DNA from 2 places in the Caldalkalibacillus salinus genome. Region 2 is predicted to be linked to the other one. Evidence: riboswitches for the same ligand, from Rfam matches in the RefSeq annotation. Region 2 holds a riboswitch; the other holds the start of a gene.
The links. Region 2 has a riboswitch for FMN ahead of ribD (bifunctional diaminohydroxyphosphoribosylaminopyrimidine deaminase/5-amino-6-(5-phosphoribosylamino)uracil reductase RibD). Riboswitches for the same ligand answer to the same signal wherever they lie in the genome.
Positions count from the first base shown of each region.

Region 1: another riboswitch for FMN. It lies ahead of ribB (3,4-dihydroxy-2-butanone-4-phosphate synthase); the one in region 2 lies ahead of ribD (bifunctional diaminohydroxyphosphoribosylaminopyrimidine deaminase/5-amino-6-(5-phosphoribosylamino)uracil reductase RibD).

Region 1 covers NZ_JAERVL010000013.1:6,605-11,645, reverse strand. The annotation lists gene metH (methionine synthase) at 1-167, shown strand, start outside; gene JKM87_RS09445 (MarR family winged helix-turn-helix transcriptional regulator) at 414-872, shown strand; gene JKM87_RS09440 (MDR family MFS transporter) at 885-2,513, shown strand; FMN riboswitch at 2,587-2,772, shown strand; gene ribB (3,4-dihydroxy-2-butanone-4-phosphate synthase) at 2,884-3,516, shown strand; gene JKM87_RS09430 (GDSL-type esterase/lipase family protein) at 3,705-4,355, shown strand; gene JKM87_RS17900 (hypothetical protein) at 4,477-5,041, opposite strand, start outside; gene JKM87_RS09425 (small multi-drug export protein) at 4,928-5,041, shown strand, end outside.
Region 2 covers NZ_JAERVL010000001.1:192,134-197,174, reverse strand. The annotation lists gene JKM87_RS00915 (bifunctional 3,4-dihydroxy-2-butanone-4-phosphate synthase/GTP cyclohydrolase II) at 1-256, opposite strand, end outside; gene ribE (riboflavin synthase) at 325-990, opposite strand; gene ribD (bifunctional diaminohydroxyphosphoribosylaminopyrimidine deaminase/5-amino-6-(5-phosphoribosylamino)uracil reductase RibD) at 1,027-2,133, opposite strand; FMN riboswitch at 2,334-2,523, opposite strand; gene JKM87_RS00900 (peptidylprolyl isomerase) at 2,704-3,135, opposite strand; gene lysA (diaminopimelate decarboxylase) at 3,206-4,537, opposite strand; gene JKM87_RS00890 (spore germination protein) at 4,629-5,041, opposite strand, start outside.

The DNA.
Region 1 (5,041 bases), on a different contig from region 2:
ACGGGTACCCAGCATGCCCTGACCTTGAAGACCAAGCTAAACTATTTGAGCTGATTCAACCTGAAGACATCGGAATAGACTTGACCGAAGGTTTTATGATGGAGCCAGAAGCGTCCGTCACAGCCATGGTGTTTGCTCATCCTGAGGGCCGGTATTTTAGTGTGTAGGAGAAATGAAAAGAAATGAAGGGACTTATCCATCCATATCATGATTAGCAAAAAGAGAGGGTGCAAGACCCCTCTCTTTTATCATGCCTTTTTATTGACATTAATTCGGGAAGGCACTATATTTAACATATAAATATTTTAGTAAATAAAATATTTATGCCTTATAAGTTTAAGTGATATAACTTGTTTAGTAAAAGAATGATAAGACGATAGACATAGATAAAGATATGCAATGGGAGGACTAATATGAGTCAAGATGCAGATATGAACGTCTACGAACAGTTGTTGATATCCTTAAAGAAAGTGCACCGTTCGAGTGTCGATGTGATGAAACAGAATGCTCAAGAGCTTTCACCCGGGCAATTATTCCTACTCTTTATGATATACGAGCATGGCAAGATGAAAATGACAGACATCGCCCATTATTTCGGTATCACACCAGGGGCTGCGACGGGGATCGCCGATAAACTGGAAAAACAAGCGCTCATTGAACGCGGAAGAGACGCCAATGACCGTAGAATGGTTGTGATTTCGTTATCTGATAAAGGGCTTGCGTACGTGTTGAATCAAAAAAAAGCGCATGTGAAGGTGTTTGAATCGATTTTCGGCCAATTCTCAGAGGAAGAGTTGGCAGCAACGGTACATTCACTCAATAAGATTTATCACGCATTAGATCAATATCAGGCAGAGCATTCGTCTGATTAGGAGGATGGCTTCTTGGAACATTTAGATATGAGAAAAAAAGTGACCATTATGATCGCGATTATGTCTGTCATGCTATTTGCTGCTCTCAATATGACCATTGTGGCCACGTCACTACCTAAAATTGTGGCGGACATTGGTGGTATGGAGTATTTTAACTGGGTCTTTACCATATATATGCTCACATCAAGCGTGACAGCGATACTCGTCGGTAAATTATCCGACATATACGGACGTAAAATTTTCATATTAACAGGGATTTGTATTTTTATGATAGGAGCTGTGCTCAGTGGTTTTTCAAGTCATATCTATCAATTAATCATCTTTAGAGGGTTACAAGGATTCGGTGGTGGGATGATCATGTCGTCTGCCTTTACGACGATAGGAGACCTGTTTGCCCCACGAGAAAGAGGGCGTTGGCAAGGGCTCATGGGGGGTGTCTTTGGGCTCTCTAGCTTGTTTGGCCCCACATTAGGGGGCTACATTGTGGACCACATGCATTGGTCATGGGTCTTTTGGATTTTCCTTCCGATTGGGATTATCGCTTTCTTTATGATTTTAAGACTTTATCCACAAGCGGAACCTAAGGAAAAAGAAAAAATTGATTTCTTAGGCTCCTTTATACTGACCCTATTTATCCTTAGTTTATTACTCGGATTTAGTTGGGCCGGTACAGAGTATGCATGGGGGTCTTATCAAATCATAGGGCTGTTTACACTCTCGTTACTGTCTCTTATCAGTTTTATTATGGTGGAGAAAAGAGTCAAAAGTCCTGTCGTGCCTCTGCATTTGTTCAGCAATAGTGTCGTATCGGTCTCTAATACGATCTCTTTCTTAGCAGGAATGGCCATGTTCGGTGTTATCATGTACGTCCCCTTTTACGTGCAAGGGGTCCTAGGGCGATCGGCCACAACCTCAGGCTTAATTGAAATGGTGATGACCATTGCCATGGTGAGTTGTAGTGCACTAGCTGGACAATTGATCACCAAAACAGGGAAGTATAAAATCATAGCTTTACTCGGTTTTGGGATTATGGCCACAGGCATCTATCTCAATACCAGCCTAACACCTGATACAACGATACCTGTACTCATATTCAATCTCATTGTCACCGGCATCGGATTAGGACTGACGATGCCTATCTTCACATTGACGGTCCAAAATGCGGTCGCACACAAATATTTAGGTGTAGGCACAGCCACTTCCCAGTTATGTAGACAATTAGGGGGAACGGTCGGTGTTGCTATTATGGGGTATATGATGAGTTCTAGGATAATTGATCGGCTAAACAAAACGGATGTGACCATGCCATCGTCTGCTGTTGCCGGAGAGTTAGATATGCAAAATCCACAGATTCTCATGGACGCAGCTGCCTTGGAAGGCATCAGACAACGGCTAGCAGAGCAGATGCGGCCTGCCTTTGATCAGCTGATTGATACGTTGAAAGTCGCGTTAAGCGACGCCTTGACCTTTGTGTTTCTGTTTAGTGCCATCATTGTCACCGTAGCATTCCTATTAACCCTCTTTCTAAAAGAAATACCGTTGAGAACGTCCAACCAAGATCCCAGCGGAACAACTGATCAGAAAGAGAGAGAACAAACCTATAGTGAACAACCAGAGACAGTCACGCATGCCAATGGTTAAAGCGACTTAAACAAAGATTGAAATTAAGGAAACAAATGTTAATGGCATTATGATATAGTGATAGTGAATTGAATACAACCTTCGGGGTCGGGTGAAAGTCCCAACCGGCGGTGATAACCATGAGGTTTAAGCCCGCGACTCACCTTCTCATCACAAAGTTTTATTTGTCGTTAGCATTGTAGACGGACCAGTGATGGAGGGTGACTGACTTAGTGAGAACCTGAGGCCGACGGTATAGTCCGGATGGGAGAAGGTACAAGTGGCTTTACGATTAAAAAATATAATCGTAAGGCTTATTTCCTCATGCCCCGTTACCACAGCGAGGCATTTTTAGGTTGTTTCAATTCAAAAATCTTAAGGAGGTTTTTGAATGATACAAACCGCTCTGAACAAAGTGGAACAAGCGATGGCTGACGTAAGACAGGGGAGGATGGTGATCATACAGGATGATCAGTCTAGGGAAAATGAAGGAGACCTTGTCTGCGCGGCTGAAATGGTAACTGGGGAACACATCAATTTCATGGCTCGGAATGGGTGTGGTCTCATCTGCACCCCTATGCTAGGAGAACGTCTCACTTATCTTGAATTGCCCCAAATGGTGAATAAAAACGAGGAGTCACACCAAACGGCGTTTACCGTATCTGTCGATGCCCTAGAAGGGGTTACAACAGGAATTTCAGCGTACGAGAGAGCGACCACGATTAGGAGATTGATTGATGCGGATGCCAAGGCCACAGATTTTGTTAGGCCAGGGCATGTGTTTCCCTTACGTGCCAAACAGAATGGCGTGTTGGAAAGAAGAGGACAAACGGAAGCCTCTATTGATCTCATGCGCCTAGCCGGACTTTATCCCGCCGCTGTTATTTGTGAAATCATGAAAGAAGATGGGCATATGGCGAGGGAGCAGGAGCTTATCGCTTTTTCACATCAGTATGGCATTAATATGATAACCGTGGATGACGTTGCCACATATCGCAGGGAGAATGGATATCTAGCATTTTGAAGCATGTGACATTGCAATTGCTTCGTACGCTATCCGATATCTTCAACTTGTAAAAATCTAACTAACGACGTTTCTAAGTTTAACGTCTCTAAAGGAGAAATCAATGGTCTGGTGACGGCCTATTCCTTTCTTGAATATATAGATAAAGAGTGCTATAGAATTTATGAAGGAAAAGGTTGACGATCAAGATGGCTAAAAAAAAGAAAAAGCGTGGTCAAAATGCTCTTTTTTATGTGGCTCTGGGCGATTCTCTCAGCTTAGGAATCGGCGCAATCTTAAAGTCAGGGTTTGTGAAAAGGTACAAAGAAATGGCCGAGAACACACTGGGCAAAGAAATACACCATTTCATATTTGCCAAACACGGCGCCACTACGGGTGAGATCTTGAAGAAGCTCGAATACAAAGTGGTGCGGCAAGCGATCAAGCATGCTCGAATCATCACCATTACGGCAGGTGGCAATGATTTACGTCGGGCGTCAGATACCTTCGTCGCTTTTCATGATCAGAAAGTGCTAGAGCGTGCCCTCAACATTCACCTCATCAATCTTGAGTCCATGTTAGAGCAAATTGACCACCTTAAACGGAAGCAAAAAAAGCGCTATATCATCAGGCTCGTGGATTTATATAACCCGTATCCAGGCTCAGCTTTAGCAGATAAATGGATTAGAAGATTCAACAAAGAATTAAGGTCATTTGAGGGAGGGCATATCAAAGTAACGGATGTTTATCACGCGTTTAAAGGCAGGGAGAAAGAGTTGCTATTCCTTGACCATCTACATCCCAATGCCGAGGGCTATCAGGTCATAGCCAATGAACTACATCACTTAGGGTACCGATAATGTGGTATTTGTGAAACGATAAATAGGAGACTGAGTAGCCCTTGTCCTATCACCTGTCAGGAGCATAGGGCTACATCATCCCTGTTAATCACAAACTTAATCACTAAGGTTTTGTTCCAGATTAACCTTTAAGCGAGACGCCCCCTTTGGCTTCCGAAGATGATTGAGGTAGAGGTTCATTTTCTTTTGCTAATAATTTTTTAAATCCATTAGACACATTTGCTAGCGTTTCTTTCATATTAACAGCGGGCTGTTCATCCTGGACGGCATCATGGTAGGAGACAACCATTGCCACAGTTGCCACAGGATCTATGATCGCTTTCTTAATGGAGGAAGCGATGGTTATGGCGGCTACAAGCGCAATAAAGTCGAGTAAAGGGATTTGTCGAAATGAGTAGAAGGCGAACAAAATTAGTTCTTTGTACCTAAATGAGAAAGGGTTTTTGTCATACTTGTGCAATATTGACATGTTATACTTAGGTAAACGTAATAGGACTGTAGGAGGTTGATCTATTATTATTGAATGGCTTTGGGCATATATACTAGTGGCTTTGCTTGCCGCAATACCGTTTTTGGAGGTCGCCGTTGTCATCCCCATTGCAATAATAGCTGGGTTGGCACCTATACCTGTTTTGCTTCTAGCATTACTAGGGAACTTAGCTACAGTGATTCTGATGATTGTCTTC
Region 2 (5,041 bases):
CTGTCCCATGCGCATCTGTATTACGATCAACCATAGGGTTCAACTCTAATTCTCTCGCTCTTTCCTCTGTAATCGGAGCACAAACAAGGCCTCTTCCGTGTGTGACCATAAAGTTAATCAATTCAGGTGAACATTTTTCTGCTAGTGCAACAAAATCCCCTTCATTCTCACGATCTTCATCGTCCACAACAATAACGACATTGCCTTGCATCAACTCATAGATCGCTTCTTCCACTGGATCAAAAACGCTTGACATTTCGTCACCTCTTTACTTTTTCTTAAAATATAACGTGCTTTTTACTTGTTTTATAAGAGAACAATATCTTACATAAATCCGTTCTCAGACAGAATGTCTTGCGTGAGGCCTGCCTGACCACCCTTCGTCATGTCATGACCTTCAAGCCTTTTGTTGATGAGCCGTTCCATATATTTCGCTAATACATCACATTCGATATTCACCATGTCTCCCACTTGCTTCGCATGAAGGTTCGTTTCAGACAATGTATGAGGAATAATGGATATCGTAATCATAGGATCCTGCACTTCCATGACCGTTAAACTGATCCCATCTACTGTCACTGAACCTTTTGGTACAAAATATTTTAACCAATCTTGATCCAACTCAATGTGAAAGTATGTGGCATTAGCCGTTGTACGTCTGTCTTGTATTTTCCCAACCGTATCCACATGTCCAGAGACGATGTGTCCACCAAACCTTGCGTTTGCTGCCATCGCACGCTCTAAGTTCACCTGACTTCCCTGTTGAAGTTGAGCCAAGCTTGTCGCTTTAAGAGTTTCTGGCATCACATCTACCACAAAGCCTTGAGGCGTATAGCTAACAACGGTTAGACATGCACCGTTGACCGATATGCTATCACCATTCTGCACATCTTCGACGACTTTACTGGCAGCGATAGACACCTTGTAATCCTTCGAAGTCTTAGTCATTGACTGTATATAGCCCACTTCCTCAATGATTCCTGTAAACATGGTGCCCTCTCCTTTACATTCGTTTTATTATTGACTCTAACCCGTTTTTTTCACATGCCCCGTTACTTTGATATCATCACCAAGCTGTTCAACTTTTATATTCTCTATTACGAGTGCATCAGCCAAATGGATCATTCCCGTTCCTCTAAAGGGCGTGGGAGCCTCGTTGCCACCAATCAGCTTCGGTGCGATATACTGTACCATACGGTGTACATGATGCTCCTTGAGAAATGTAGCGTTCACTGCTCCTCCCCCTTCGACTAGTAAGGAAGTCACCTTTTGTTCACCTAATTGATTCAGAACGTGGTCAAGCGATACTCTAGGTCCATCTCCCACCGTTATCACTTTGACCCCTCGCGCTTCTAGGTGCTGTTTTTTCATAGCGTCAGCCCGATCAGTGGTGAATATCCATGTAGGGGCCACACTTGTGTCCAATATTCTCGCCTCTATAGGCACACTCAAGGCCGAATCTAAGATGACACGAGTCGGATGATGACCTTGTTCACCCTGTATTCTTGTGGTGAGTTGGGGATCATCCTTCACCACCGTTTGCACGCCAACGAGTATGGCGTCATGTTCATGACGGAGTATATGGACGTCAGCACGGGAGGCTTCATTTGTGATCCACTGACTTTCCCCTGTTACCGTGGCAATTTTGCCATCTAACGTCGTAGCCGTCTTTAAAGTGACGTACGGTCGTTTGTGTAATATATAATAATTGAAAGCTTCATTCAGATCAGTGGCTTCTTGCCCAAGCAGTCCAACGTTTACGTCAATGCCTGCTTCTTCAAGCTTGTTTATCCCCCGCCCTGCCACTAACGGGTTAGGGTCTAAAGTCGCTACGAACACTTTTCGTATTCCGGCTTCTATCACCTGATCAGCACACGGGGGCGTTCGCCCAAAATGACTACAGGGTTCCAGTGTGACGTACATCGTGCTATCCTGTGCTTTATCTCCTGCCATGTTTAAAGCGTGCACCTCAGCGTGTGCCTCACCTGCTCTTAAGTGGGCGCCCATACCCACGATTTGATGATCCTTAACAATAACGGCGCCGACCATGGGGTTGGGAGACGTTTGCCCCCTTTGAGCAGCGGCCAGATCCAAGGCGAGCGACATATATTTTAAGTGCTGGTTCTGACTCAATTCATTTGCCCCCTCTTGTTGTTCACACACGACACATGGAAATGGGTAGCAAAAAAGCCCTGAGAAAAAAAGTCCCCAGGGCGTAACGTGCCATACTTATAATCAAAAAGTGATCACGCATTATGAAATAAAGGTACACAACACCCGTTTTCAAAAGTGACAACATAGGCCAGTCGAAACACGTGTTGAACATACCTTTCCATTTCCTTCTCCCATCCAGACTGTACTGTCGGCTCTGGTTTTTCACCAGATCCACCGCTCTAACACCGTTAGAACGGGTCACGGGCTCTAACGTTTACCATGCTTACATTTACTTTGTTAAATGTTTCACTTAAGCAGATAAACGTTATTACCGCCGGTCGGGAATTTCACCCTGCCCCGAAGGATCGTGTGTATATAGTTTTCATTTCAAGATAAGTATACTCTCTTTTGCGGTGGCTGTCTACGCTTTTTGCTTCATTTCACTTACTTTTTTATAGTTATTTTATCTTTAAAAGCATATAGGGACAGCCCTTACCTTTAAAAAAAGAGGGAGAAGAATCCACATAGACTCTCCTCCCTTTAGCTCGTTTATTGTTCCTCTACTTGGACTTCCTTCATGATATCCCCTTGCTTAATTTGATCGACGTTTTCCATTCCACGAACAACTTGGCCAAACGCTGTGTGTTGGCCATCAAGATGTGGTTGTGGTTGGAAACAGATGAAAAACTGACTCCCACCTGTATCTCTTCCGGCATGAGCCATGGACAAAGTCCCGCGCTCATGTTTGTTGTCATTAATTTCACAATTGATCGTATAGCCAGGTCCACCCGTTCCTGTCCCGTTAGGACATCCCCCTTGGGCAACAAAACCAGGTATCACCCGATGAAAGGTCAATCCGTTATAAAAACCGTCTTTTGCTAATTTTTCAAAGTTAGCGACAGTATTGGGAGCATCTTGATCAAAGAGGTCAATGACGATCTCTTGACCGTTTTCGAGCGTAACTTTTGCTTGTTTTGACATACGTACACTTCCTTTTTTCTTATTCAAACGCCATTGTACTACATTTTGAACGTTTATGCCATGTCACCCGTTATAGCTTTTGGATAACAGGCGTCGGTGCATGTAGCGGTAGATCATTCTTTATCATATCTTCGTATGTCTCTCTGCGAATGACAAGATTGGCCTCCCCTTCATTAACAAATAAGACGGCCGGTCGTCTCATACGGTTATAATTGTTGGCCATTGCATAGCCATAAGCGCCTGTGCAGGAGACAGCTAGCACATCACCCTGTTGGGCTTGCGGTAGCTCTGCATCCCAAATTAAAATATCTCCTGTTTCGCACAGCTTACCTGCTATGGTGTAAGTTTCATCGCAGCTTTCCCTCATTCTATTAGCGATGGCAGATTCATACTTTGCCTGATATAAGGCCACACGTAGATTATCACTCATACCACCGTCAACGGAGATATAGTGTCTAACACCGGGCACTTCCTTTTGTGCGCCAATGGTATAGAGGGTCGTCCCTGCTTCTCCAACAATACTTCGTCCAGGTTCTATCCAAATTTCAGGGACTGGTCGTTTACGTGCGTTCCATGTACGACGGACTTCATCACACATTGCTTCTACATACTCTTGTATCTTTAGAGGGGTATCACCTTCTTGGTATCGGATACCAAATCCTCCACCCAAATTCAAGACACGTAAGTGCCAATCGACTTCCTGTTCCAGCTCTTCTATAAACTCGACCATCTTTTGAATCGTCAACAAGAAACCGTCTTTTTCAAAAATTTGTGAACCGATATGAGCATGCAAGCCAAGGACATCAAAATAGGGTTTCCCCAATGCTTGCTTAATCGCTTCTTTGACTTGACCATTCGTCAGACTGAACCCAAACTTAGAATCTTCCTGACCCGTCGTAATGTACTCATGAGTATGCGCTTCAACACCGGGTGTTGTTCGTAATAATATGTTAACTTTCTGCTCACGTTGAGCCGCTAAGTCATGTAATAAGTGGAGTTCTGTAAAATTATCGACAACGTAGCAGCCGATATTCGCATCTAAGGCCATGATGAGTTCATCCGCTGTCTTGTTGTTACCGTGAAAATGAATGCTTTCGCTTGGAAATCCAGCTTGTAGTGCGGTGTAAAGTTCTCCACCAGACACAACATCTAAAGACATGCCTTCCTCTGAAACGAGTTGACACATCGCTAGACTACTAAAGGCCTTACTCGCGTACGCCACTTGCGCTTTGATACCTTTAGCTTCAAACGCTTGTATGAAAGCGCGGCATCTCTCTCTAATCGCTTGCTCATCATATACCATTAAGGGTGTTCCGTATGCTTTGACAAGGTCTACCGTATCACACCCTCCTATTTCAAGGTGACCCCGTTCATTTATTTTACTCGTACCGTGTAGAAACATAGCCTATCTCCTCTCCCAAACCTATCCGTTCACAACAATATTAATGAGTTACTATACCACCTTTTATTACAATTGACAAGATGGCAAAAACCTATGATGGTTGTTTACGTTTATTTTTCGGGTGTACAATGCTAGGCCTTGTCTTGTTCATCGCTGTTGTAAAGCGTAAAATAACTGTAAGAAAAGCCTTTAGATTAAACGGAATAAAAGGCCAAAGATAAGGCGTACGCATAGATTTTATAGATGCTAAGTAAACAAAGACCACCGTCGTGACAATCATAAAACCAGGCACTTTAAATACATATACACTGGTTAATAACAGCAGACGGATTAATTTGTTCGCTAAACTTAACTCGTAAGATGGAGTGGCGAACATACCGATAGCAGCCACCGCTAAGTACAGTATGACCTCACTAATAAACAAGCCTACTTCAATGGCGATCTCGCCTATAAGGATGGCAGCGATCAACCCCATTGCTGTCGCGAGAGGAGAAGGTGTGTGAA